DNA from 3 places in the Sediminibacillus sp. JSM 1682029 genome. Region 1 is predicted to be linked to each of the others. Evidence: riboswitches for the same ligand, from Rfam matches in the RefSeq annotation. Region 1 holds a riboswitch; each other region holds the start of a gene.
The links. A riboswitch is a leader RNA that binds a small molecule or an ion and turns the genes downstream of it on or off. The one in region 1 is predicted to bind cyclic di-GMP.

Region 2: it holds a riboswitch for cyclic di-GMP, as region 1 does, so the genes downstream of both, ABVF09_RS08960 (response regulator transcription factor) here and ABVF09_RS07190 (anti-repressor SinI family protein) in region 1, are expected to answer to the same signal.
Region 3: it holds a riboswitch for cyclic di-GMP, as region 1 does, so the genes downstream of both, ABVF09_RS17945 (anti-repressor SinI family protein) here and ABVF09_RS07190 (anti-repressor SinI family protein) in region 1, are expected to answer to the same signal.

The regions. Positions count from the first base shown of each region.
Region 1 covers NZ_JBEWYY010000003.1:182,809-190,457, reverse strand. Annotated here, with positions in the region: gene ABVF09_RS07220 (dicarboxylate/amino acid:cation symporter) at 1-1,040, shown strand, start outside; gene ABVF09_RS07215 (NAD(P)H-dependent flavin oxidoreductase) at 1,239-2,288, shown strand; gene ABVF09_RS07210 (aldo/keto reductase) at 2,312-3,154, opposite strand; gene ABVF09_RS07205 (MFS transporter) at 3,196-4,407, opposite strand; gene ABVF09_RS07200 (winged helix-turn-helix transcriptional regulator) at 4,571-4,933, shown strand; gene ABVF09_RS07195 (hypothetical protein) at 5,288-5,602, shown strand; gene ABVF09_RS07190 (anti-repressor SinI family protein) at 5,739-5,927, opposite strand; cyclic di-GMP riboswitch class I at 5,958-6,044, opposite strand; gene ABVF09_RS07185 (alpha/beta hydrolase) at 6,258-7,649, opposite strand, start outside.
Region 2 covers NZ_JBEWYY010000004.1:165,793-173,441, reverse strand. Annotated here, with positions in the region: gene ABVF09_RS08975 (GH36-type glycosyl hydrolase domain-containing protein) at 1-2,874, shown strand, start outside; gene ABVF09_RS08970 (hypothetical protein) at 2,989-3,171, shown strand; gene ABVF09_RS08965 (methyl-accepting chemotaxis protein) at 3,678-5,402, opposite strand; gene ABVF09_RS08960 (response regulator transcription factor) at 5,487-6,128, opposite strand; cyclic di-GMP riboswitch class I at 6,304-6,411, opposite strand; gene ABVF09_RS08955 (DUF1206 domain-containing protein) at 6,611-7,447, opposite strand; gene ABVF09_RS08950 (GNAT family N-acetyltransferase) at 7,524-7,649, opposite strand, start outside.
Region 3 covers NZ_JBEWYY010000014.1:38,037-45,685, forward strand. Annotated here, with positions in the region: gene hxlA (3-hexulose-6-phosphate synthase) at 1-124, shown strand, start outside; gene hxlB (6-phospho-3-hexuloisomerase) at 121-684, shown strand; gene ABVF09_RS17930 (penicillin-binding transpeptidase domain-containing protein) at 1,085-3,106, opposite strand; gene ABVF09_RS17935 (LCP family glycopolymer transferase) at 3,134-4,144, opposite strand; gene ABVF09_RS17940 (class D sortase) at 4,543-5,154, opposite strand; cyclic di-GMP riboswitch class I at 5,520-5,606, shown strand; gene ABVF09_RS17945 (anti-repressor SinI family protein) at 5,630-5,764, shown strand; gene ABVF09_RS17950 (helix-turn-helix domain-containing protein) at 5,844-6,176, shown strand; gene ABVF09_RS17955 (hypothetical protein) at 7,036-7,182, shown strand; gene ABVF09_RS17960 (REP-associated tyrosine transposase) at 7,363-7,649, shown strand, end outside.

The sequences.
Region 1 (7,649 bases):
ACCAAACCGAAGTCGGAAATCTCGGAAGGATGGGCGGGAAAGTCTTCCTTTACTACATTGTTTCCTCTGCCTTTGCGATTATCATCGGTGTTACCATCGCCGGCGTTTTCCAGCCGGGAACCGGGATGACCCTGGGAGACAGTGAAGCGGTCGATGTTCCGGACAACCCTGGAGTATCCAGTGTCCTTTTGAATATTGTGCCGGACAACATCGTAACAGCTTTTACCAATATGAATTTGCTCGGAATCATTTTTACTGCTTTTGTTTTCGGGATTGCCCTTTCTTCTCTCCGCTCTTCGGAAAACCATGCGGAATTGGGCGAAAGCGTATATAACGTCATCAAAGGATTGAATGAGGCAACACTGACAATCATGAAAGTCATCCTGCAATACGTGCCGATCGGTATTTTCGCCATTGTCGCAAACACGGTCGGCAGCCAGGGACTCGATACGTTACTTGAACTGGGCAATATGGTTGCCGTGCTTTATATCGTCTTGATTGCCCAAGTACTGCTATACGTCGTTTTCCTTCTTCTGGCCAAGCTTAGCCCGGGGCGCTTTTTCTCCCAGGCCAGGACTCCGATGCTGACCGCATTCGCCACCCAAAGCAGTTCGGGGACATTGCCGTTGACCTTGAACGCTGCCGACAATTTAGGACTGTCACGCAGTCTCTACGGGTTCAGCCTGCCGCTCGGAGCCACGATCAACATGGACGGAGCCGCCATCCGAATCGCAGTTTCTGCGGTTTTTGCGGCCAATATAATCGGCGACCCGCTCAGCTTCACGGATATGCTGCAGGTTGTGTTAATCGGGACACTCGCCTCGATCGGCACGGCGGGAGTCCCTGGGGCCGGAATCATTATGATTGCCACCGTTTTCGCCCAGTTGAATCTGCCGATGGAAGCAGTCGGTCTACTGACAGCCATCGATGCCCTTGTCGGGATGGGATGTACCGCCCTCAATGTCACCGGCGACTTGGTCGGCACCTCGATCATTGATAAATCCGAAGCAAAAAAACCGAAAACAGTTACAAATGGATAAGTATTGTTATCCCAGCCTGGGAAAAAAGCTTCGTGATCAAAATGAAACCGAACGATTCGATAATTCGTTCGGTTTTTTGGTCAGAAAAAAGCAAACCGTTCTATCCTGCTCTAATATAAAACTCTCTTTATGGAAGGAATTATCCTTCATTTAGAGAAATAGTTTAAAATAACCAGTTTTCGAAACAGGAGGACTAAGATGACACTATCATCTTTTTACACGCATCCAATTATTCAAGCACCGATGGCCGGTGGAACAGCAAATCCCGCACTGGCAGCGGCAGTTAGCAATGCCGGGGGACTCGGGTTCCTTGCTGCAGGCTATAAGACTGCCCGGGACGTTCGGGAAGAAATCAAGCAAACTCGAAAACGAACGAGCGGTCCATTTGGAGTCAATTTATTTGTTCCAAGTGAGGATACGGCAGAGTCTGCAACACTCGATGACTATGCAAACCGGCTGGAACACACAGCAAAGCGGTTGGCTGTGTCCACAGGGGAAGCCAGAAACGATGACGACGACTGGGAAAACAAGCTTGAAGTAATAATCGACGAGCACATTCCGGTGGTCAGTTTTACCTTTGGCTGCCCTCCTTCCACCGTCGTGGACAGACTGAAGCAAAACGGCAGCTATGTCATCGTAACTGTCACCTCGCCTCAAGAAGCGATAGAATCTGTCCAAGCAGGAGCAGATGCCTTGTGTTTACAAGGAATAGAAGCCGGTGGCCACCGCAGCACGTTTCAAAACAACGCCGAAACAGAAGACTTTTCGCTCCTCCCTTTACTTCGTCTCGTCCGCCAGCAGGTAGATCTTCCCTTGATCGCCGCAGGAGGCGTCATGCATGGACAAGACATCGCTGCTTTGTTGACAGCGGGAGCGGAAGCGGTCCAGTTGGGTACTGCCTTTTTGCGTTGTCCGGAGAGCGGTGCAAAATCCCTGCATAAACAGGCACTTGCAGACAACCGTTTCTCGGGAACAACTGTCACCCGAGCGTTTACCGGCAGGCGGGCCCGGGGACTGAAAAATGCCTTTATCCAACAATATGACGACGCTGCACCTGCAGCCTACCCTTTTGTCCACTATATGACCAAACCGATTCGAAAAGCAGCTGCAGAAGCGAGTGACCTGGAAGCGATGGCTTTATGGGCAGGACAAGGTTATCGGATGGCCATGGATATACCGGCAGCGGAAATCGTCACGAGGCTGATGGAACAGAAACAGGAAGCAATTCAAGCACAAAAAAGGCTATAGACAAATGTCTATAGCCTTTGGGCTTAAAAGTCGAAGGTGTCCGGGTCTGGCCCTACCCGGTGGTCCTCGTTCAGATTATCGATTTGTTCGATATCTTCTTTTGTCAGTTCAAAATCAAAAAGATTAGCATTTTCTTTAATCCGGTGCGCTTTCGTCGACTTAGGGATGAGGACAATTTTCTGCTGCAAGTCCCAACGCAGGATAACCTGGGCAGGGGACTTATCATATTTCGCTGCGATTTCTCTTAGTACTGGATTGTCCAGAATCTGTCCCTGCATAAGCGGCGACCAGGCCTCCAACTGGATGCCATGCTGCTGGCAATAAGTTAATAGATCGCTCTGTGTCAACTTCGGATGCCGTTCAACCTGATTGATTGCCGGTTTGATCGCTGCGTCTTTCATTAACTCCTCGAGATGGTGGACTTGAAAATTGCTGACACCTATTGCACGAATGCGGCCCTTTTTATAAAGTTCCTCGAGCGCATTCCATGCCTGTTTATACTTTCCTTTTCCCGGCCAGTGAATTAAATAAAGATCCAAGTAGTCCAGCCCCAGCTTTTCCAGACTCGTCTCAAACGCTTGAACCGTTCCATCATAATCCAGGCCATCGTTCCATACCTTCGACGTGACAAACAAATCTTCACGACGGATACCGGCAGCTTGTATTCCTTCCCTGATCCCTTCACCGACTCCTGTTTCATTTCCATATATGGCGGCCGTGTCAATACTGCGATAGCCTTCTGTGATGGCGGTTTTCACAGCCTCTACCAGTTCTGGTCCTTCTTCTACTTTAAATACACCAAGACCGAGCCATGGCATTTTTGTCCCATTGTTTAATGTTGTCACTGCTTGTAAATGATTTGTCATCTTTCATTCCTCCTGTTTTATCAATAATTGATCAATAATACTCAACATGCTTCTTCCTGTACGACTTGCTCCATACGATCTTTTTTCTCCAAGTACCTGCTCCATACAGTAAGCAGAACGGCAGCTGTTACCATCAATCCGCCAAGCCAGCCAGTATGAATCAGTCCGATGGAATCGGTTATGATTCCTCCCAGATAGGAGCCAATCGCAATTCCGGCATTGAAGGCGGCAATATTTATGGCGGATGCCACATCGACTGCACTTGGCACAAAACGTTCCGCCAACATGACGACGTACACCTGCAGCCCGGGAACATTCATAAACGCAAACAAGCCCATTAATATGATCGTCGCCAGTCCGGCCACTTTGAACGGAGCGGTAAATGTCAACGTGAATAACACGAGCGCCTGAATGATGAACATAAACAGCAAAGCCGTAATCGGGTTTTTGTTGGATAGTTTCCCGCCGATCATGTTTCCAATAGCTATCGCCAGCCCGTACACAAGCAGCAATACAGCTACTGTCCCTTGTTTAAATCCGGTTATATTCTGGAGCAATGGAGATAAATAAGTGAATACGACAAATGTGCCGCCATAGCCCAAAGCTGTAATCACAAAGACAAGCAGCAATCTGCCGTTCGTCACAAGCTTCACCTGATCAGCAAAAGATGTCCTGGCACTCGTCTTCAGATTTGCCGGAACTAAAATACTGTTGGCGATGAAGGCAATTACCCCTATCAGGACAATCGCCATAAAGGAGAGCCTCCAACCAAACTGCTGACCTAAAAATGTACCGAACGGAACACCAGTCACCGTAGCCACGGTAAGCCCGGTAAACATGATGGAAATAGCGCTGGCCCTGCGGTTTTCCGGTACCAGGTTGGCGGCAATAGTCGAACCTATCGACATGAACACGCCATGGGAAAATGCCGAAAGCACTCGGGCAGCAAGCAATACCCCGACGCTTGTAGCACTTGCCGCAATGCTGTTCCCTATAATGAAAATAACCATGATCCAGAGCAACAAGGATTTACGAGACATAGCTGCAGTCAAGGATGTCAAAACCGGGGCCCCGAAGGTCACCCCCAAAGCATATAAAGATACGGTCAATCCTGCGGTCGTGACAGAAACGTGTAAATCCTCTGAAATGAGCGGCAGAAGACCGACACTGATAAATTCCGTCGTCCCGATGGCAAAGGCACTTACTGCCAAAGCCAATAAAGCCAGGACACTACGCTTTTTTTCTATCGTCATGTATCATTTTCCTCCTCTTGAATTTGAATAATGATGGCTATCGCTGCCGGCAAATGTTATTATGATACACAGATACACATATAGGAAGTACGTACTTCAAAGTGATATAGGAACCAAAAAGTGATGTAGGTACTTTTTAGTTCCTATAGGAGGAGAAAATGCAATGAAAAAGAAGAAGTATAATATATCAGTCGAAGCAACATTGGAAGTAATCGGAGGCAAATGGAAATGCGTGATTCTTTGCCATCTCACCCATGGGAAGAAACGGACAAGCGAGCTGAAGCGTTTGATGCCCAATATCACCCAAAAAATGCTGACACAACAGCTCCGCGAATTAGAAGAGGACGGTGTGATCAACCGGATTATTTACAACCAGGTGCCGCCGAAAGTGGAATATGAGTTGAGTGACTATGGCAAAAGTCTGGAAGGGATTCTGGACGCACTGTGTGCTTGGGGTGATCAGCATATTACCAAGGTGTATGGAGACAAATCAGAGGTTTTGGAAGAAAGCGTATTGAATAGGTAAAACAAAGACAGGCTTGATGTTTATCAGGCCTGTCTTTTTTTATGTCCTTCCTTTGTTATTTAAATGAATAAATCATTATTAAATTGGCTGAGCATTAAGCTGCAAGCGAGTGGGCTTTGATAACCTGGGTACTTGTTCACGAAACTTTGAAAACATTTATACTGCCGAGACATTCTCCATTGGCATTTTGGTGAAAAAAAAACTTTCTGTCGAAAATAATTGTTAACAGAATAGGTATTTTGTAGTATTATTAGAAAAAATAGAGTATGATTTGCCGGAATTATAGTTCTTTTTTCATATTTGGTTTTTCTCATTCTTACTCTATTTTTCAAAAAATCAAAAGGAGGAGTTGGAATGAAAGTAACACTGCAAAATGAAGCGGGTTTAACAAAAGTAGTAAAAGTTGGGTTTAGCTGGACTACTTTCTTTTTTGGATTTTTCCCGGCCTTATTCCGCGGGGATTTAAAATGGGCGGCGATTATGTTCATAATTGAAGCCATTCTTGGTTCTTTCACATTAGGTATTGGGGCTTGGATAAGCGGGGTAGTTTTTTCCTTTGTCTATAACAAAATCTACATAAAAGAGCTTATCGAGAAAGGCTACAAGCCTGCCGATGAGGCAGCCAAAGCACAATTAGAGCAAAAACAAATCCTTTCTCCAACAGCTTAATAATTTCGATTGGCTTCGGTTGAGAAAGCAAGATAAAACGCTTGGATACATTCTTATATCCAAGCGTTTATTTGTTATCTAGCGTGATAGCCGGATTTTACGTTCCTTTTGAACGGACGTGTTCAGCACTAAGTTATCAGGACTCTCCGGTTTGTTTCACCTTGCTTTGCTCCTGTTTGGAGATCAACGCATAGTACGTGACATTCCGCTTAAACTGACCATGGTTCTGTAAAAACTCCTGCAACTCCTCTATCCCGATTCCCAGATCCTTCGCTTCCACCATCAAATCCACCCATTCCTGATCAAGCTTTTCATAAACGTCCACAATAATTCCCTCCTAAAATACAGATGTATTTCAGGCGGCCCAGCCGTCATTATTGTTTCCAATAGAAGACCTGTGGCTTTGCGTCCCTATTTTTCAATAGGTTTGCCCTTATCTGAGTTTTTCCGGCAAGAAGCACGAATGAGAACCCTGACTATCGATTTTTTCTTCCCCCCATTTTACTTGATGGCTCATTACACCTTCATTACATAACCCTTTAAAAAAGCTGCTTGATTTGAAAAAAGACAAAGAATTTTTAATGATAACGGAAATATCCTCCCACCAGGGACAAAAAACCACCTTCAGCGGCAGTTTTTATGGATCATTCTTAGTTTAGTTTCTTTTATAAGAATTCCGATGTTCCTTCAAATACAGCAGCCGGTCATTCAGTTCCTCGTCCTCGCCATAGGCTGTACAGTATAATTCCAGATAGATAGCGGCTGATTTATAATCCTTTGCTTCCTCAAACCAGTCCGCCAAAAACAGAGCCATCTCCGTCCACTGCTTCTCGATCCATCTGCGCATTTCAATAAACCAGTCTTCGTATAATCCGGGCATCATGTTTTCACTCTGTTCAGACAGCAGCTGTTTAAACCTCGCTGCTTTCTCTTCATTGCCTTTCAAACGATTGGCCAGGCGAATTGCATCGAGGAGACTCTGAAGATCTGATTTTACTTTTGCCTGGAGAAAAACATGTTCCCTGTCCGTGATCAATATTGGATTCTCATTGGCAAAACCGTTTTTCTCCAACAACTGTTTCAAATGATGCAATGCCACACGCAGCCGGTTCCTGGCATTGACCAAATCCGCTTCAGGCCAGAATATATCACAAAGCTCCTCTCTGGTTGCTGATTGTTGAATGCTTAAATAGATTAAGAGCTGTTTCGCCTTTCGTTTCCCCCAGCCTTCAAATAATCGGTTTCCATTCAAATAAACGGAAAAGCCATGGATAACATTTACCAGCAGGATGTTATCCTGTCCGGATGAATCCAATTCCTGCTGCATCAACCCTCTTATTTCGGAATACAATTCCGACGTCAGGTGCTTTTGGTAGTCATAATCCAGCAAACTTATGGAAGCAGCGGGATTCCGGTGTTTCTTTATGAAACCGTCGATCCAGTCGGCAACCAGTTTCGGCTGATCCATTTGAATCATGAATGCCGCCTCGGGAACGGTATAACACCTTGCGTTCGGGTTAAAATTCAGGATGGCACTGGATAGTTCGGGAGGAAATATGATATCCTCTGAACCGGACAAAATCAGAATAGGAACCCTTATCCTGCGTAGATTTTCAACACCCTCCGGTCCAAAACCCGTATGGAACAATTCAAAATAGACCGTCGGGGATACCTTTTTGTACGCATTCAGCAGTGTGGAAGTTTTTGCCTCTGTGGGTATATAACAAGCTTTGTCGACAATTTCTTTTGCCATCGCCAGCATATTGTCCTTCCCGTCAACCATATGCTTCCTCTGGCTGACCACCTTGTCCCCCATCTGTTTCGGATAATGGATGGGTACACTGAACAATACCACTGTTTTCAATTGTCCGGGCCGCTGCCCCGCTATTTTAATGCCGATAAATCCACCCAGCCCCTGTCCGATCAAATGATAAGCCTCTATTGCTAGTTCCTTCATCAAGAAGATAAGATCCTCAGTCAGTAAATCAATGGTTCTCTTCTCACTGCCTGTACCACTTTCCCCGTGCCCTCGCAGATCATAACGCAG
Region 2 (7,649 bases), on a different contig from region 1:
TATGTCGTATGTACCAGACAAAACCAACCGCAAAGCGACGGATTTCCTTATCTGCAGCAAGGCTGTCTGCAAGGGGCCTCCGGCTTTTCCACGGACGGTTTCCAGTTCTTCGGTCTTTCTTATAAGACAACCAATCAACCGGAGGCATTGACGAAGCCGGAGCTGCAAAACGACATTTATCAATACGAATTCGCCTATACCGCGTTGCAATCCAAGCAAGTAACGCTGCACGGCAGCCACCGCTTCGTTTTTTACGGCCTTTTCAAACCGGATCATCCGGAGGCGGTGACTGCATTAGATTACCAGGAAGAAATCGAACAAGCATGGAAAGCGACAGAAAAACAAAAAGGGTTGGAACGGAAGGCTGTCGACCGGGTTGTTCGATCGACTTCATTGGGTGAACCACTGCAAACACTGGAAATGACAGAACAGGAAATCGACCGCTATTTTCCGGATCGGCAATTGGAAGAGAAAGACCAAAACGGCTTGCTTTCCTTTTTCACCGATACGTATGAGCATATTGTCCTCAAACGCAAGGAAACCATGGTCGAAAGGCCGCATGGCCACATTTTAATGAGTGGCGGGAACCATGTCGTACGGGACGATAACTTGTCTACCACTTCTTATATGTATGGCATTTTCAATTCGCAACTGGCAATCGGAAATGTCAACATGAATAAAATGATGACCAATGCCCGGAATCCGCTGAACATAGCCAAAACTCCGGGACAGCGGGTTTATATCGAGCTTGAAGGCAGCTATCGTCTGCTGACGATGCCTTCCTTGTTCGAAATCGGGTTCAACTACGCCCGCTGGTATTACAAATTGGAAAACGATACGATTATTATCACGAATTTTACTACTGTAGACAGTAAGCAGGTTCAACTCGAAGCAGCATCGCAAAGCGGGAGAGCTTATCGTTACCTGGTAACCAATCAAATGACCATGCAAAACAACGAATACGAAGTTCCGTTCCATTATGAGGTGGACAATCAAACCGTTACGTTCACGGCGGACAAATCAGCTGATAGTTCTTCTGTCTATCCCGCCCTAAATTATCAGCTGCATGTTGCTGGTCCGGAAGCAGAATTCGGTGACGAGCAAAAACTGGCCGATTCCATCAAAACCGGGGATGCTTCTCTGGTCGTCCTGACACTTGCTCCAGCTTCGGAATGGACGATCGTGATAACTGGCGGGCTCAGAAAAGAAAAATACTCTGCGGAAAAACGTTCTTCTGCACATGAGATAAAACGTTATCGTGAATATTTTCACGGGTTGCTTAACGACTTTCATTTACGTACTGATTCTGGCTCTAATGAAGCACTGGAGAAAGTCAACGCACTCGCCTGGTGGTACACCCATAATATGCTTGTCCATTTCTCAACCCCACACGGTCTGGAGCAATACGGCGGCGCAGCCTGGGGTACGCGCGATGTCTGTCAGGGGCCGACAGAGTATTTCATGGCCACCCAAAACGAACAAACAGTAAAAGAAATAATCAAGATGGTATATTCTCACCAATATCAAGAAAGTGGAAATTGGCCGCAGTGGTTCATGTTTGATCAATACAACACCGTTCAACAAGCTGATAGCCATGGCGATATTATCGTCTGGCCGCTTAAAGTGATCAGCGACTATGTAGAAGCTACAAACGACTATGCCATCCTTCAAACGAAGGTTCCCTATACAGACAGACACAACTTTGCTTTCACGGAAGAAACAGCGACCATTTTGGAACACGTCAAAAAACAGATTGCTTATATACAGGAACACTTTTTACATGATACCCATTTGTCCGCTTATGATGACGGCGACTGGGACGACACCCTGCAGCCTGCCAATCAGCAGTTGAAGCAATATATGGTCAGCAGCTGGACAGTGGCCTTGACCTACCAGGCTTTACAGCGTATGACAAGTGTCTTGAAAAAGGCTGGAGATCCACAAGTCGAGGAGATGGAAACACTGTTGGCTGGTGTCAAACAAGATTTCCAAACCTATGTCCTGCAGTCAGATGTGATACCCGGCTTTTTATACTTGGAGGATCCGGACAAACCGCAAATGATGCTGCATCCATCTGATACCGAAACAGGAATCGATTACCGCCTGTTGCCAATGCAGCGTGGGATCATTAGTGAACTGCTGACTCCTGAACAAGCCGAGCGGCATTATCAGTTAATAAAACAGCAGTTGTCATTCCCGGACGGCGTTCGATTGATGAACCGGCCGGCTAATTATTCCGGCGGGGTCAGCACTCATTTTAAACGGGCCGAGCAGGCAGCCAACTTTGGCAGAGAGATCGGGTTGCAGTATGTCCATGCCCATATTCGTTTTGTCGAAGCAATGGCCAAGCTAGGAAAAGCGGAAGAAGCATGGAATGGCTTGGATATCATCAATCCGATACAAATCCAGAAAGCCGTGCCGAATGCAGAACTGCGGCAAAGCAATGCTTACTTCAGCAGCTCCGACGGCAAATTCAAAACTCGGTATGATGCACAGGATAACTTCGGAAAACTCCGGAACGGCGAGGTTGCGGTGAAAGGCGGCTGGCGGATATATTCAAGCGGTCCTGGAATCTATATGAACCAGTTGATCACCAATGTGCTAGGAATCCGTCAGCAGTCGGGCGACCTTGTCATCGATCCGGTTCTACCTGATTCAATGGACAATCTCGAATTTGCGTTCCGTTTTTTAAACAAGCCGGTCACATTTGTTTTTCACATTGGCCAAAAAGAAAGACAGGTTCTGGTCAATGGTGAAAAAATGGCCGTGGAAGAAGCTTACAATCCGTACCGGCAAGGTGGACTTATTGTGAAAAAGGCAGCACTGGAGAGAACATTGCAGACAGATAAAAACAGCATCGAAATCTATATATAAAAATTTTACCGGCAACAGACTGACTCCTTTCAGTCCTGTTGCCGGTATTTTTTTTACTTTGTCAGTTAATTTCTGGTAAACTGGAAACAGCATCTACTAGAGGAGGACGGTTTTATGAATGATTTACTATGGGGAGATGTGCTCGTACAGTTTGTTTACTTGATGATTTTGGTTTTGATTGTGCTGTTGTTCGTCTCGGTGTTCCGTTCCCAGGCGAAACGACAAAAACAATTAGACCGAATCGAGAGAAAAATAGATCAGCTGAACAGCGGACAAAGCGCGGAGGACAAAGGATAAGCAAAGCAACATGATCGGTGAAATGATCCTCCATTTGCCCCCAAACGCTATATGCGCTAGCAATAGTTGTCATTCGCACACTTCCCATTCATGGGAGGGATTACCGGAAACATTCCGCTGCTTTTAATCTCCCTTCATAATCACAGAGTGCCTGCACTCAGATACAAACATCCATTCTTAATACGTGTTGACATGCTGTTTTGTAAAAGGGCATGCACGTTGTTGCGTATACGGATTTCTACAGGAACAGCATGGCTCGAAAACCGACAAGTTAAGCCTTTTGTATTTTTGGAGAAAGTGAAAGCAGTGTATCTAAAAGCAGCGATGGGTAGTACTCATCAAACAACCGTATAAAAGGAAGTCTGTCAAAAAAGCTTATCTTATATATAAAAGCAAAAAACCGAACGAATTCGAATGCTCGGCATTGTCGAATATCGTCCGGTTTTCCTTCAGCCACTATGTTTTTGGAACGTACCTGAGGAAAGGAATTCCCTCATTTAAAAAAGCTATAATCGAAACTGTCTTACTAATCCATTCAATTCTTCGGCCAGGCCGGAAAGCTGTTCAGAGCTGTTGGCGACTTCCTCCATCGAACTGCTGGTCTGCTGGGAAGATGCCGACGTTTGCTCTACCCCTGCAGCGGCTTCTTCAGAAATCGAAGCTATTTCTTCTATCGAGGCATTCATCTCCTGGCTCTTCGCAGCAATGGCTGCCAGGTTTCCAGAAACCATTTGGACACTTTCCACCATTTCAGAAACAGAAGAGTGGATACTGGCAAATGTTTTACCAGTTTTCTCAATTTGACTGGTCCCTTGTTCAACCTCTTTATAGCCGCCTTGAAGCGATTCTGTCACTTTGCTGGACTCGGTTTGGATATTGCTCACAATGTTCGTGATGTCGGTAACAGAGACTCCTACTTGTTCTGCAAGCTTTCTTACTTCATCGGCAACGACAGCGAAGCCTTTTCCATGTTCCCCCGCACGCGCAGCTTCGATCGCTGCATTCAGTGCAAGCAAGTTGGTTTGTTCAGCGATGTCTTTAATGACCGATACAAGCTTGGAGATTTCCTGTGACTGAGAATCAAGCCCCTGGACTTTTTTCACAGCGTCCTGTACAATCCCATCAATCTTTTGCATTTGTTCTATTGATGAATCCATCAAACTACTTCCGTCTTCAGTCATACCGAGGACATGACTGGATGTTTCATCGATGTGGGCACCTCTTTCATTCGCCTCCTGTACTTTTTGAGAGAAATCACCCATTACAGAAGCCAATTCAGAAGCACTGTTCGCCTGGGACTCTGATCCTGATGCCAATTCCTGCATGGTGGTGGCCACCTGCTGTGAACCGGACTTGACTTCGTTGGCCGACTGCGTCAATTCTTCACTTTGACCGCTGACAGTCTCGGAAATTCCGGCGATTTTCTCCACCATCTCCTTGAGACTGTAACCCATTGCGTTGATCGAAGCAGCGAGACGGCCGATTTCATCTTTGCCAGCATAGTCTACTGGATCGACTGCCAGGTTTCCATCGGCAACTTGATCACTGACGTAAATAACTTTGTTCAAATTACGGATGACAGAACGGCTTATGAAGAAGACGAGCAAACCGCCCAGAATCACAGAAGCAGCTATCGCGATAAGCAATACGTTTCTAGCCAAGGCAGAACTATTTGATGCTTCCTTAATGGCCGCCTGACGGTCAGCTATAACCGTTTCGCGCAAGCTGTCCAATAATTGCACTGTTTCTGACCGCAGCTGATCTGATTCAACTTTCAAATTGGCCAGCAATGAGGCTTCGTCCTGTTCCACTGCCGGAACAATTACTTCTAAAAACAAATCGTTCATCCGCTTGTCATTCTCCTGGATTTTCGTGAATAACTCCTTTTCTTCGGAGGTATCCATACTTGCCTTCAATTCATTTTCCAACGTATTGAAACGATCTAAGCGCTCGTTATACTCATCTATGTAGCGAGCATCATCGTTATTCAAGTAGCTGGCGATCCGTACCGACTTGGCTCTGGTCAAGGATCCCATTTCCGTCACCTTGATCGCCCGGTCCCCTCGTCTGTCCACTTCATCGATGTTGTTACCGATGCCATTGATCAGCGTGGTGACAATACCGGCAGATATACCGAACAAAACAAAAACAACAACTAAACTGGCCCCATACTTCCAGCCAATGCTAAGATTCGAAAACTTCAGGCTGGGTAACTTAATCTTTTTCCGCATATTTTTCTACCCCTCGTTGTAGCATGCAGCAGTAAAATCTCTGGCAGCTGTATTTTGTAAGACTTCCCTTTCGATCGACCTTCTCTATAAGTAGAACCACCGTTGCCGCAATGCATACAAAACAGCATTCGTTCGGTCTGGCACTCCCAATTTTCTAAAGATAGAACTCACATGATTTTTAACTGTTTTCTCTGTGATAAATAAGAATTTGGCAATTTTGTCATTGCTAAAGCCTTTTGTCAGCAACTCCAGTACATTCCATTCTCGCTCTGTCAGAATTCCGACTGGCTGTTCTGCAACCTTGTTCGAAATTTTCAAGTAATCCTGCAATAAAACCGTCGAGAGCTTGGGATGTACATACACATTGCCATCCAATACACAGTCAACACCATTCGACAATTCCTCCGGCTGCATGCCGTTGAAAAAATAGCCGTCCAAACCTTTTTGAAACCAGTCGTTAAGCCTGGAAATGTCAGGGTTCGCAGTCCAGACAATTACCTTTTCTCCCTTTTGTTGCTGCCATTCTATCATTTCCATGACGGAATGACTGTCTGTGTCGATATCGACGATCAATAAGTCTACAGGTTCCCCACCCTGCATAAGAGAACGACATTCACTATAAGAAACCGCTTTGACTGAATGAGATGGATACTTATTCATCAAGACATTGATGATACCATCTCTTAATAGACAACGATTTTTCACCACAATAATATTCAATTCCAACTCACACCAATCTTTCCATCGTATTCCCCATAATTTCTTTCATCCCCTGTAAAAATCAAACACTCGGTTACTACAAAAAGTATTAAACCACCTCTTTTTACGAAAAATCCCAAAAAAATGGCTCTTCCTAATCAGGAACAGCCAGACATAGCTTGATTCTCAACTAAATCAAGTGTGTGGCAGCCAGGCGATCCTAGTCGCTTATGAGTAAAATGACTCATCGCTTAACCTTAGACCCTGGGCTTTGCGTCCTAACCTTTCGGCTAGTTTGCCTTTTTCAGAAGTTTATCACTCTCGTATGTAGTTCTTTAGTTAGTATACTGTGTCAATTTTCACTTTTCAACATAATTTTACAAATAATGCCGATATTTTTTTATTTCCAAAAGTTTATCGCTTGCATTTTTCAGAAAATTATGTCTTAAGGGATGGTAAACGCAAAAGAACAGCAAGGATATCCAAACAATCGACACCCTTGCTGTTCTTTAGCTTCCAAAATCCATTTTTTGATAACGTCCCCGAAAAACTTGATAAAGGCCGAACAATATGAAACCAAGTGAAACGACGCCGAGCATCCAACTGCCATACGGCTGCTGCGCAAGTTCGGACAACGTTTCATCCAGTCCTTTTGCTTTATCGGGATTTGTGGTGAGAGCTGTCTGCACAAAGAAAAAACCGATTAGGCCGAATACTATTCCCCGGGAAATCATCCCGATTTTCCCAGTGATTCTAGCGATTCTTTCTTCCTTTTCCTCCATTTCGGCCTGCTTGAACTTTTTCATGTAACTGCCTTTTATCCCGATACCTGCTTCATAGATGGCAAAACAAAAAACGACAAGGCCAAAAATCCCAAGCATCCATGGCCCAAACGGCTGGGATAGAAGTTTTGCCGACATTGTCTGCTCAGAATTCCCGCCACTTCCTGCATGTACAGCGATTTTCAGTGCCTTGAACGAGATGCCGCCATAAATCATTGCACTGATGAAGAAGCCCGTACGGATGGTCAATCCCCGTATCCCCTTTCCATAACCATCCGGATCTTTAAATGCTCTGATCAACTGCCAGACAATATAACCGAACAGTCCGAGTCCAATGATCCAAATCAGGATTTCGCCGAGGGGAAGGGCGGCAAGCGACTGGAACATTCCGCTCGTACCGGCGGTTTTCCCGCCAGAACCCGCTGCTGCCAGCAAAGCAAGGAATCCGATCAAGGCAAATACAATTCCTTGGGCCATATAGCCTATCCTGCCGAAACGCCGGATCCATGGCTTTGCCTGTTTATGTTGTTGCTCTATTTCCGCTTTCGTGGAAGGTATATCCATATTATTTCCCTTCTTTCGCAAGGATGGAAGTATAGAACCTTATTCCCTCACGAAAAAAAGCGAAACTTGCCAGTGACTAGAAAAAATCGGTAAGATACGTCTGCCTGACAGGCAATATTTCCTCTAGCAATTCTACTTCCGTGGGTTCGCCACCAATCATTCCTGCGGTATATAATTCCGAAGGCCGTTTTGTGCCAAGCAG
Region 3 (7,649 bases), on a different contig from region 1:
CAATCAAGACAGCCTGCCGGCATTCATGGAGCACCGTCCGGATATCGTTATCGTCGGGAGTGCGATCACAAAAGCTGTGAACAAGGAAGAAGCTGCCAAAACGATTAAAGGGATGATCGAATGAAAAATATGAACCAAATCCTCGATACAGTCGGGAAAGAAATCACAGGAGTACTTAACCAGGTAGATACCGAGAGCGTTCAGCGCCTTGCTGAAGAATTGAACAGCGCCAAGCGGATTTTTGTCGACGGTGAGGGACGCACCGGCCTGATGGGGAAAGCATTTGCCATGCGGTTGATGCATGCTGGTTTTCCGGTGTATGTGGTCGGTGAGACTATCACGCCAAGCATAGCGGCAGACGACTTATATGTGGCACTTTCCGGTTCTGGTTCGACCGGCGGCACGTACACGAAAGCTGATAAAGCACGAGAAGTAGGTGCCAGAGTTGCAGCGGTTACTGCGAATCCTGAGTCCCCTTTGAGTCAGCTGGCTCATCATGCTGTCTACCTGCCGACAGCAACGAAAAAAAGGTTGGCACATGAGCCTGATACAATCCAGCCGCTCGGCAATCAGTTTGACCAAACCTTGCATTTAGTGTTGGACGCTTCAATTATTTACGCAATAGAAGCGTTCAAGAGCACCAGTCACGAGGCACTAAAACAACAGCATACAAATTTGGAATAAGATTTTAAAAGGGACTGTCAAACCGATAGTCCCTTTTGTTATTGGGGTTTTATTGTGGGGAAGTATTATGACATAGCGTAGGCAAACAAAGCAAAGAATGTTACGATTACCCAAATCAGCGGATGGATTCCTGTGTTTTCAAGAACGAAATCATGATAGCTTTTGGAAAAAGAAGAAAAGAAAAACCGAGCATTACCGAGTACAATTAGCATCCCATTGATAAAGGGTGTAACGTATTTCTGTGAAAAGCTGCGGATTTTGATTCACCTTTTTCATGGTTTTTCGAAAAGTGTTTCATGCACATTAAGGATCCTAGTTTAGAGAACAAAAAGAAGGATGACAGCTTATTTGCAAGTTGTCATCCCTCATCACTGTCTTCCCGGCAGTCAATAGCTGGAAGCTATTTTATTTCCTGTAATGCTTCAACGGCCCGGTCGACTACGATATGGCTGCCACCTTGTTCTTTCACGTTTTCCATCATCATGGAAATTAAGAGGTCTTCATCTTCAGGATAGGTGACGAACCAACCGTTTTCCTCGGCATTTTCATCGTCCAGGCTTTTTTTCAATTCGGCCGTTCCTGTTTTCCCAGACAAATTGATGTCCAACGAAGCTGCACTGTGCGCCGTCCCGTTCGGAGCGGACACGACCTTGCGAAGTGCATCGCGGATTGTATCGATGTTTTTCCCGCTGACGATGCCTTCCTTCCAAACCTTGCTGTCTTCTTCACTTTCTTCCAAGGTCGGCTGAATCATATTACCGTCGTTTAGCAAAGTGGTGTAGGCAACTGCCAGATGCAGTGCACTCATTTCCAATTGGCCTTGACCGTAGCTTGTGTCGGCCAACATTGCTTCACTATCGATTTCACCATTATTGGAAACGGTCGAAGCCTCGATTGGATAGGTGTAAGGGAAGTCTTCCCCGACACCAAATTGGTTAAGGCCGTCAATCAATTTGTCGGAGCCGATTTCCAGCGCCTGCTGAGCGAAGTAAATATTATCGGATCGGACGAGTGCATCTGTCAAATCGACAGGGCTGCCTTCAGATACCCGTGTTACACGATAGTCACCCCAGGACTCATCTTTTTGCCAGGTGAGACCGTTGATTTCGATTGCTTCTTTCGGATCGATTGCCCCTGTTTCAAGTCCGATTGCTGCGGTAATCGGTTTAATCGAAGATCCTGGGGCAAAAGTAGCGCTGAAACGGTTTTGCAGCGGCTTTTGTTCGTCCTCCTGCAATTCTTTCAGTCTTGATTGACTGATGCCATATGCAAGTTCGTTAGGATCGAATCCAGGTGCACTCACAAGTGCGAGTGTTTCACCGGTTTTCGGCTGTATAGCAGCGGCTGTCCCTGTTTGATCCTCGTACGAATCGTAAATCGATTGCTGGATATCTGCATCAATGGTGACCGTGATATCTTCTCCGTCTTTGACTTCCTTCTGGGTCAGTATCTGGTCTTCTTCTCCTTCTTTCGTAACAGCAATCGTCACTCCGGATTCTCCCTTGAGACGGTCTTCAAACAATAATTCCAATCCTCGTTTTCCGATAACGTCTCCATTGGAATACGCACCCGGCTCTGCTTCTTCCATTTCTTCTGCAGTGACAGAGCCGATATATCCGACCAGATGAGAAGCCGACTCCCCGTATGGATAAACCCTGCCGGTGGTAGTTTGGCTCAACACCGGTCCTAGTTCAAACAAGGCATCCAGTTGTTCTTTGTTTGTTTTTGGTACTTTTTTCAGCGGAACAAAGGAGTCATCTTGCACCCATTCAGCGTTCAAAGCTGTATTGATGGAATCGACATTCATTGCTAGAAGGTCGGCTATTTCTTTTTTTGTTTCTTCTGCGTTTTCCCCGAATTCCCCGGGAACGACGCCGATTTCGTAAATTTCTTCATTTATTGCAAGTCCGTTTTGATTCCGATCGAAAATCTCCCCTCTTTCAGGAGACTCGCTTTGGAACGAAATTTCCCCGCCATCCTTCAATTGCGGAAAAATGTAGCCTGGATCCCAATTGACTACCCAGTCAGTCTCTCCATCTTCATCTTCTATCTTGTTCATCGTGGCTTGATAATCAAAAGATATCGGTCCACCGATGGTATCCATTTCAACTGAAAGCGGGAAAGAAGCTTTATCTTCCTCTTCGCTGTTTTCTTCCCCTTCTTCAGGTTTTTCATAGCTGACACTCAGATTTTCCACATTTAAATCGTTATAGATTTTTTCGTACCGATCGACGAATTCCTCGGTTGGGTAAGCCTCTTTAGATTCGGAAGAAGCCATTTTATACATAGCTTCAAAATCCTTATCGTTCCAGTGTCCTACAAATTCATCCATCCGTTTTTCGGGGGTGACTTCATCGTTGGAACAAGCTGACAGTCCCAATATCAGTGTAACCATTGCTAGCAAACTATAAATTTTTCTCACGTAGTGAACCCTTCCTTTCTTTTATCGTTAGCGGGCTTGCATATGTTCCTTCAGTTCTGCGTGCAGCCGTGCCAATTCTTCATCCTTGACCATGTAGTACCAAATGCCATCATCCAGTGTTTCTCCGGATCCCTTGATTTCCAGTGTATCGATTGTTTTACGGGTCTGGCGGTAATTGGAATACACATTCCGGATATTTTCCATTTTCATATCGGTCCGGACGTTTCCTCCGATAATATCAAGAATTCGGCCGATCTTTGTGAAATTGGAGAAGTTAGCTGCCTGATCCAGGGAAGCCTGAATGACTTGACGCTGTCTCTCATTCCGTCCCAAGTCCCCCTGCGGATCTTTTTTTCGCATTCTCGTATAGGCGAGAGCTTCTTCGCCATTCAAATGGATTTCTCCTTTTGGGAAATCCATGCCATCCCGAGTGAAGGCGAAACTATTTTCAACCGTCACCCCGTTCAGAGCATCGATGCCGTCCCGGAACCCTTCCATGTTTATCTTTATATAAAAATCGATGGGGACATCGAAGGTTTGTTTGACCGTCTGGACAGCAAGTGCAGTACCGCCAAAAGCATACGCGTGATTGATTTTATCCATTCCCTCTCCGGGGATCTCGGTGTATGTATCACGGGGGATGCTCATCATCACCATAGAATCGGTATTTGGATTGGCGGATACCAGGATCATCGTATCGGAACGCCCCTGGTCATTGTCGCGTTCATCAACTCCTAGTAATAGGAAATTCAACGTCTTTTGTTCGTCATCGGTTTTCGTGACAGTATCGTCGTCAGATGAATTTGATTGTCCATCGGCGGTTTGATTGTTTCCTGACTGGTTGTTCGTGCCGGTTTCCTCTGATTGTAGTTCTCCGTTCAAGGGTTCATGGATATTTTCAACAGTGTCTTGCAACTTTTCGTATAAATAGATTCCGTATCCAGCCGCCGCAATAAGCACTACTAATAATACACCGCCCAACCAGAGCAGCAAGCGCCGCCGATTTCCGCGCTTTTTCCTGTGCGTCTGCCGTGCCACTGCATAACCCCTTTTTATTTTTTAGTTAAAAGATTCCAAAAACCATTATACCCCATTAACCCGGCCAACGTCTAAAACAGAAACCAAAAAAACTGTGAATTCAGAAGGAAAGGAGAAGAGATCGATGCAGGGTCGATTCGGGGTCAGCGATTCGGGGGTCAGGATTCGGGGGTCAGTCCCCGCTTCGGTCATTAAACGCTTGAAAAGGTAGAAACAATTAAAGGAGGGTCAGACCCCCTCAATGGCAAAAAGCCGATATTATAGGGTTTATAGTGAAATAACGGGGTGAAGCTCCTGTTTTGGGGACAGTCCCCCGTATCACGGAGAAGTCGTCTATATTCTATGTAGGACTTTTACGGGGACTGACCCCAATACTGGTCCCAAAGGCTGCTAATTGGTTATTCCACGGGAACAGCGGTGATAACATAGCGCTGAGGGGCATTGCCTAAATAGGAAAAGGGATAGCAGGTTGTCAGTGTCAATATTTCTTCCGGTGCAGTGGGCTTGATTACGGTTCGGTCATCGGCATCGACAACTCTGGCGCTCTTCATTTCATAACGGAACTCCCCGTATGGAAGCCTGACAATAAATATATCACCGACTTCTACTTCTCCCATCCGTCGGAAAACGGTGTCTCTATGTCCGGAAAGGACAATCTGGTCATCTTCGGCTGGATATGCTGTTCCTTTATAATGACCTACTCCTTTTTCCAAATCATCTGGATCGGTTCCCTCCACAATCGGCAGTTCAGCGCCTATTTTTGGTATTGACAGAATCCCGGCCGTTTCTCCTTGTCCCGGAAGATACTCAGCCGTGTTGGCTGCTCCTTGTTCGGATGTTTGAGCGGTATTCATTCTTTCATTCGTTTTCTCTCCATTCAGTAAAGCATGAGCATCAGCAAGACTGTTTTGCTGGGCACGTTCTGTGTGCATCAACTGTATGAATCCGCAGCTCAATAATACAATTCCAGCAATCATTACCAGAAACGCTATTTTTTTCACCCGGTTCATCTCTCTTTCCCATTTCCGATTTATTTTTTGAAAGCAATAGAAATCCGTCAATTTGGCTTACTTGCAGTTTAAATTTACCAGTTTTCCGTAGGCAAAACAACAGACAATAACCTTTGTGATTCGCTAATCTTTTCAAAGTGATCCTAGCAGATATATCACATTAGGGCCATCTGCCCGGAATATTGTTTCGGAAAAACGCCAGAAAAAAGAAACAACTTCGAATAGAGCGGTATTTTGTCATTTTAATGGGAGAATTTCATTACTTGCTGTTTTTTGCCCTTTACAAAACTAGTAGTTATTAGACAAAAATACCCCGTAGGAAAGCCATGGGAAATATAGTATATTTTGAATATAACATTGCTTCTTCAGTAAAAAGGCAAACTTATTGAAAAGTAAGGACGCAAAGCAACAGATCTAAAGCGCCTAGGTGCAAGGATGGCTGTGCTGCCTGACAGAATATTGGAGGGTAAATTGTATGTTGAAAACGGTAGACGATAGAGTTTTGGATAAAGATTGGGTAAACCTGATGGAAGAAGCAAAACAAATCGGACTGGAACTAGAAGACGTCAGGCTCTTTTTAACACAACACACCTCCATGAACAGCAAATAACTGTGATTGTTTTTTGTGCTTTATATAGAACCATTCACCTTTCTTATGATATAATCTGGTTGAAAGAAGGTGAATGGCCTTGATCGGGGATAAAATCAAACAATTACGTCAAGAGAAAAAAATGTCCTTATCTGAATTGGCAGAACAAGCTGGTGTGGCCAAATCATACTTGAGCTCTATCGAAAGAAACCTGCAAACCAATCCCTCTATACAGTTTATGGAGAAAGTCGGCGCTGTATTGGGAGTGTCCATCAACGAACTGCTAATGAAGGAAGACAGCGAAGAAATGAAGAAGCAGTTGGACGAAGATTGGTTGGAACTCGTTCAAGATGCCATGGACTCAGGAGTTTCAAAAGAGCAATTCAGAGAATTTCTCGAATTTAACCGTTGGAGAATCAACCAGGAAAAATAAATAAGAATAGAAAAACTGACACCCGGAGGGATGAACCCCTCTGGGTGTTTTGCGTTTCGTGGGGAAAGAATTTATATAAAAGGGTCAGTCCCTCATCTTATTAGTACGGTAAATCAGTAAAGCATTGTTTAACAAAAGGAAAACCTTGGGGGACGTAGGCCAAGCAGGTTTTAGATGGTAAGTCCCAAGAATTTTTAGGGACTGACCCCCATTCTGGTAGAGCGGTAAAGGAATGGTATAATGACAGATTGAATTAATTGCATGAAGGAAAGTGGGAGATGCAGCTCTTGTAAAAGCAGTGTTTCCGGATGTTGCCGATTTGTAGGACGAGAACAGATTTTGCTTTTCCTCATAACCGTACAAAACAGAGCATGGAGCCTTATGTTAGGTGCATGTTTCTTGGAGATTATCCTTTATGGGAGAGGGGTTGTGAATCCGCTGAGTCCGAGATTACCGTGATTAGCATTCGTGCAATGGGGGTATATGGATTGGTAGAATCCTTCATATTGGCAGGGTTGAATGTGATCTTTATATTGAAGCTTTGTTTTTATACCGCCTTCAGAAAACAGTTGAATTCCAAATTAATTACATTCACAGATAATCTCGTTTTTTACTAAAATCGAACTCGCTTGTTGGTAGGGGATGAAGTACTGGAGAGAAGAGGAACCAACCGGCAATTGAGTGTAGCCTGCTAAAAAAATAAAAGCTGCCTGAAAAATTTGTCAAATTTTGAAAAAAACATCGCTTTTTTGTCCCAGAAGATGGTATAGTAATGATATTATGTTTCAAAAAGGTTAGTTGTCAGATTATTCTGCTATTTAAAGTGATTGATAGATTGATAGAAAATTGAGGTGAAAAAATGAAAGAACAAGAGTTATATAAAAATGTATTGACTAAATTAATTGATAAAACAGAGAGTGCCCAAATAAATGATTCCCATGAATTTATCGAACATTTAATCAGGGAATTGAACCAGTATCAAGTATTGAAATCAGATAATGCCTAATGAAGAAAAAAGCGTTGAAACGATTCAACGCTTTTTTCTTTGCATGTTGGCTTTATCGCTCTACCAATATACCAAAGTGGGGGACTGACCCCACTAAATCCTGCCGAAGCATAGAAAAGGGTTTTTGGAAATATTGTCGAATGGTATGTTTGTAAATAGAAAATGAAAGGAGAAATGCGTATGGCGAGATTGTCGAGAGCATGGATTCCGGGTGGAACTTACCACATCACAGCCCGCGGGAACAGGAAGCAAGCCTTGTTTAGAGAGGAGGAAGATTTTCGGCAGTACTTAGAGATCCTTCAACTTGTGAAACAAAAATATCCATTCATTTTGCATGCCTACTGTCTTATGCCTAACCACATCCATCTCCTCGCGGAAGCCACTGATCAATCCCCGAGCAGCTTTATGAAAATCCTGCACATGAAATACGCTATTTATTTCAACAATAAATATGATTTAGTCGGACA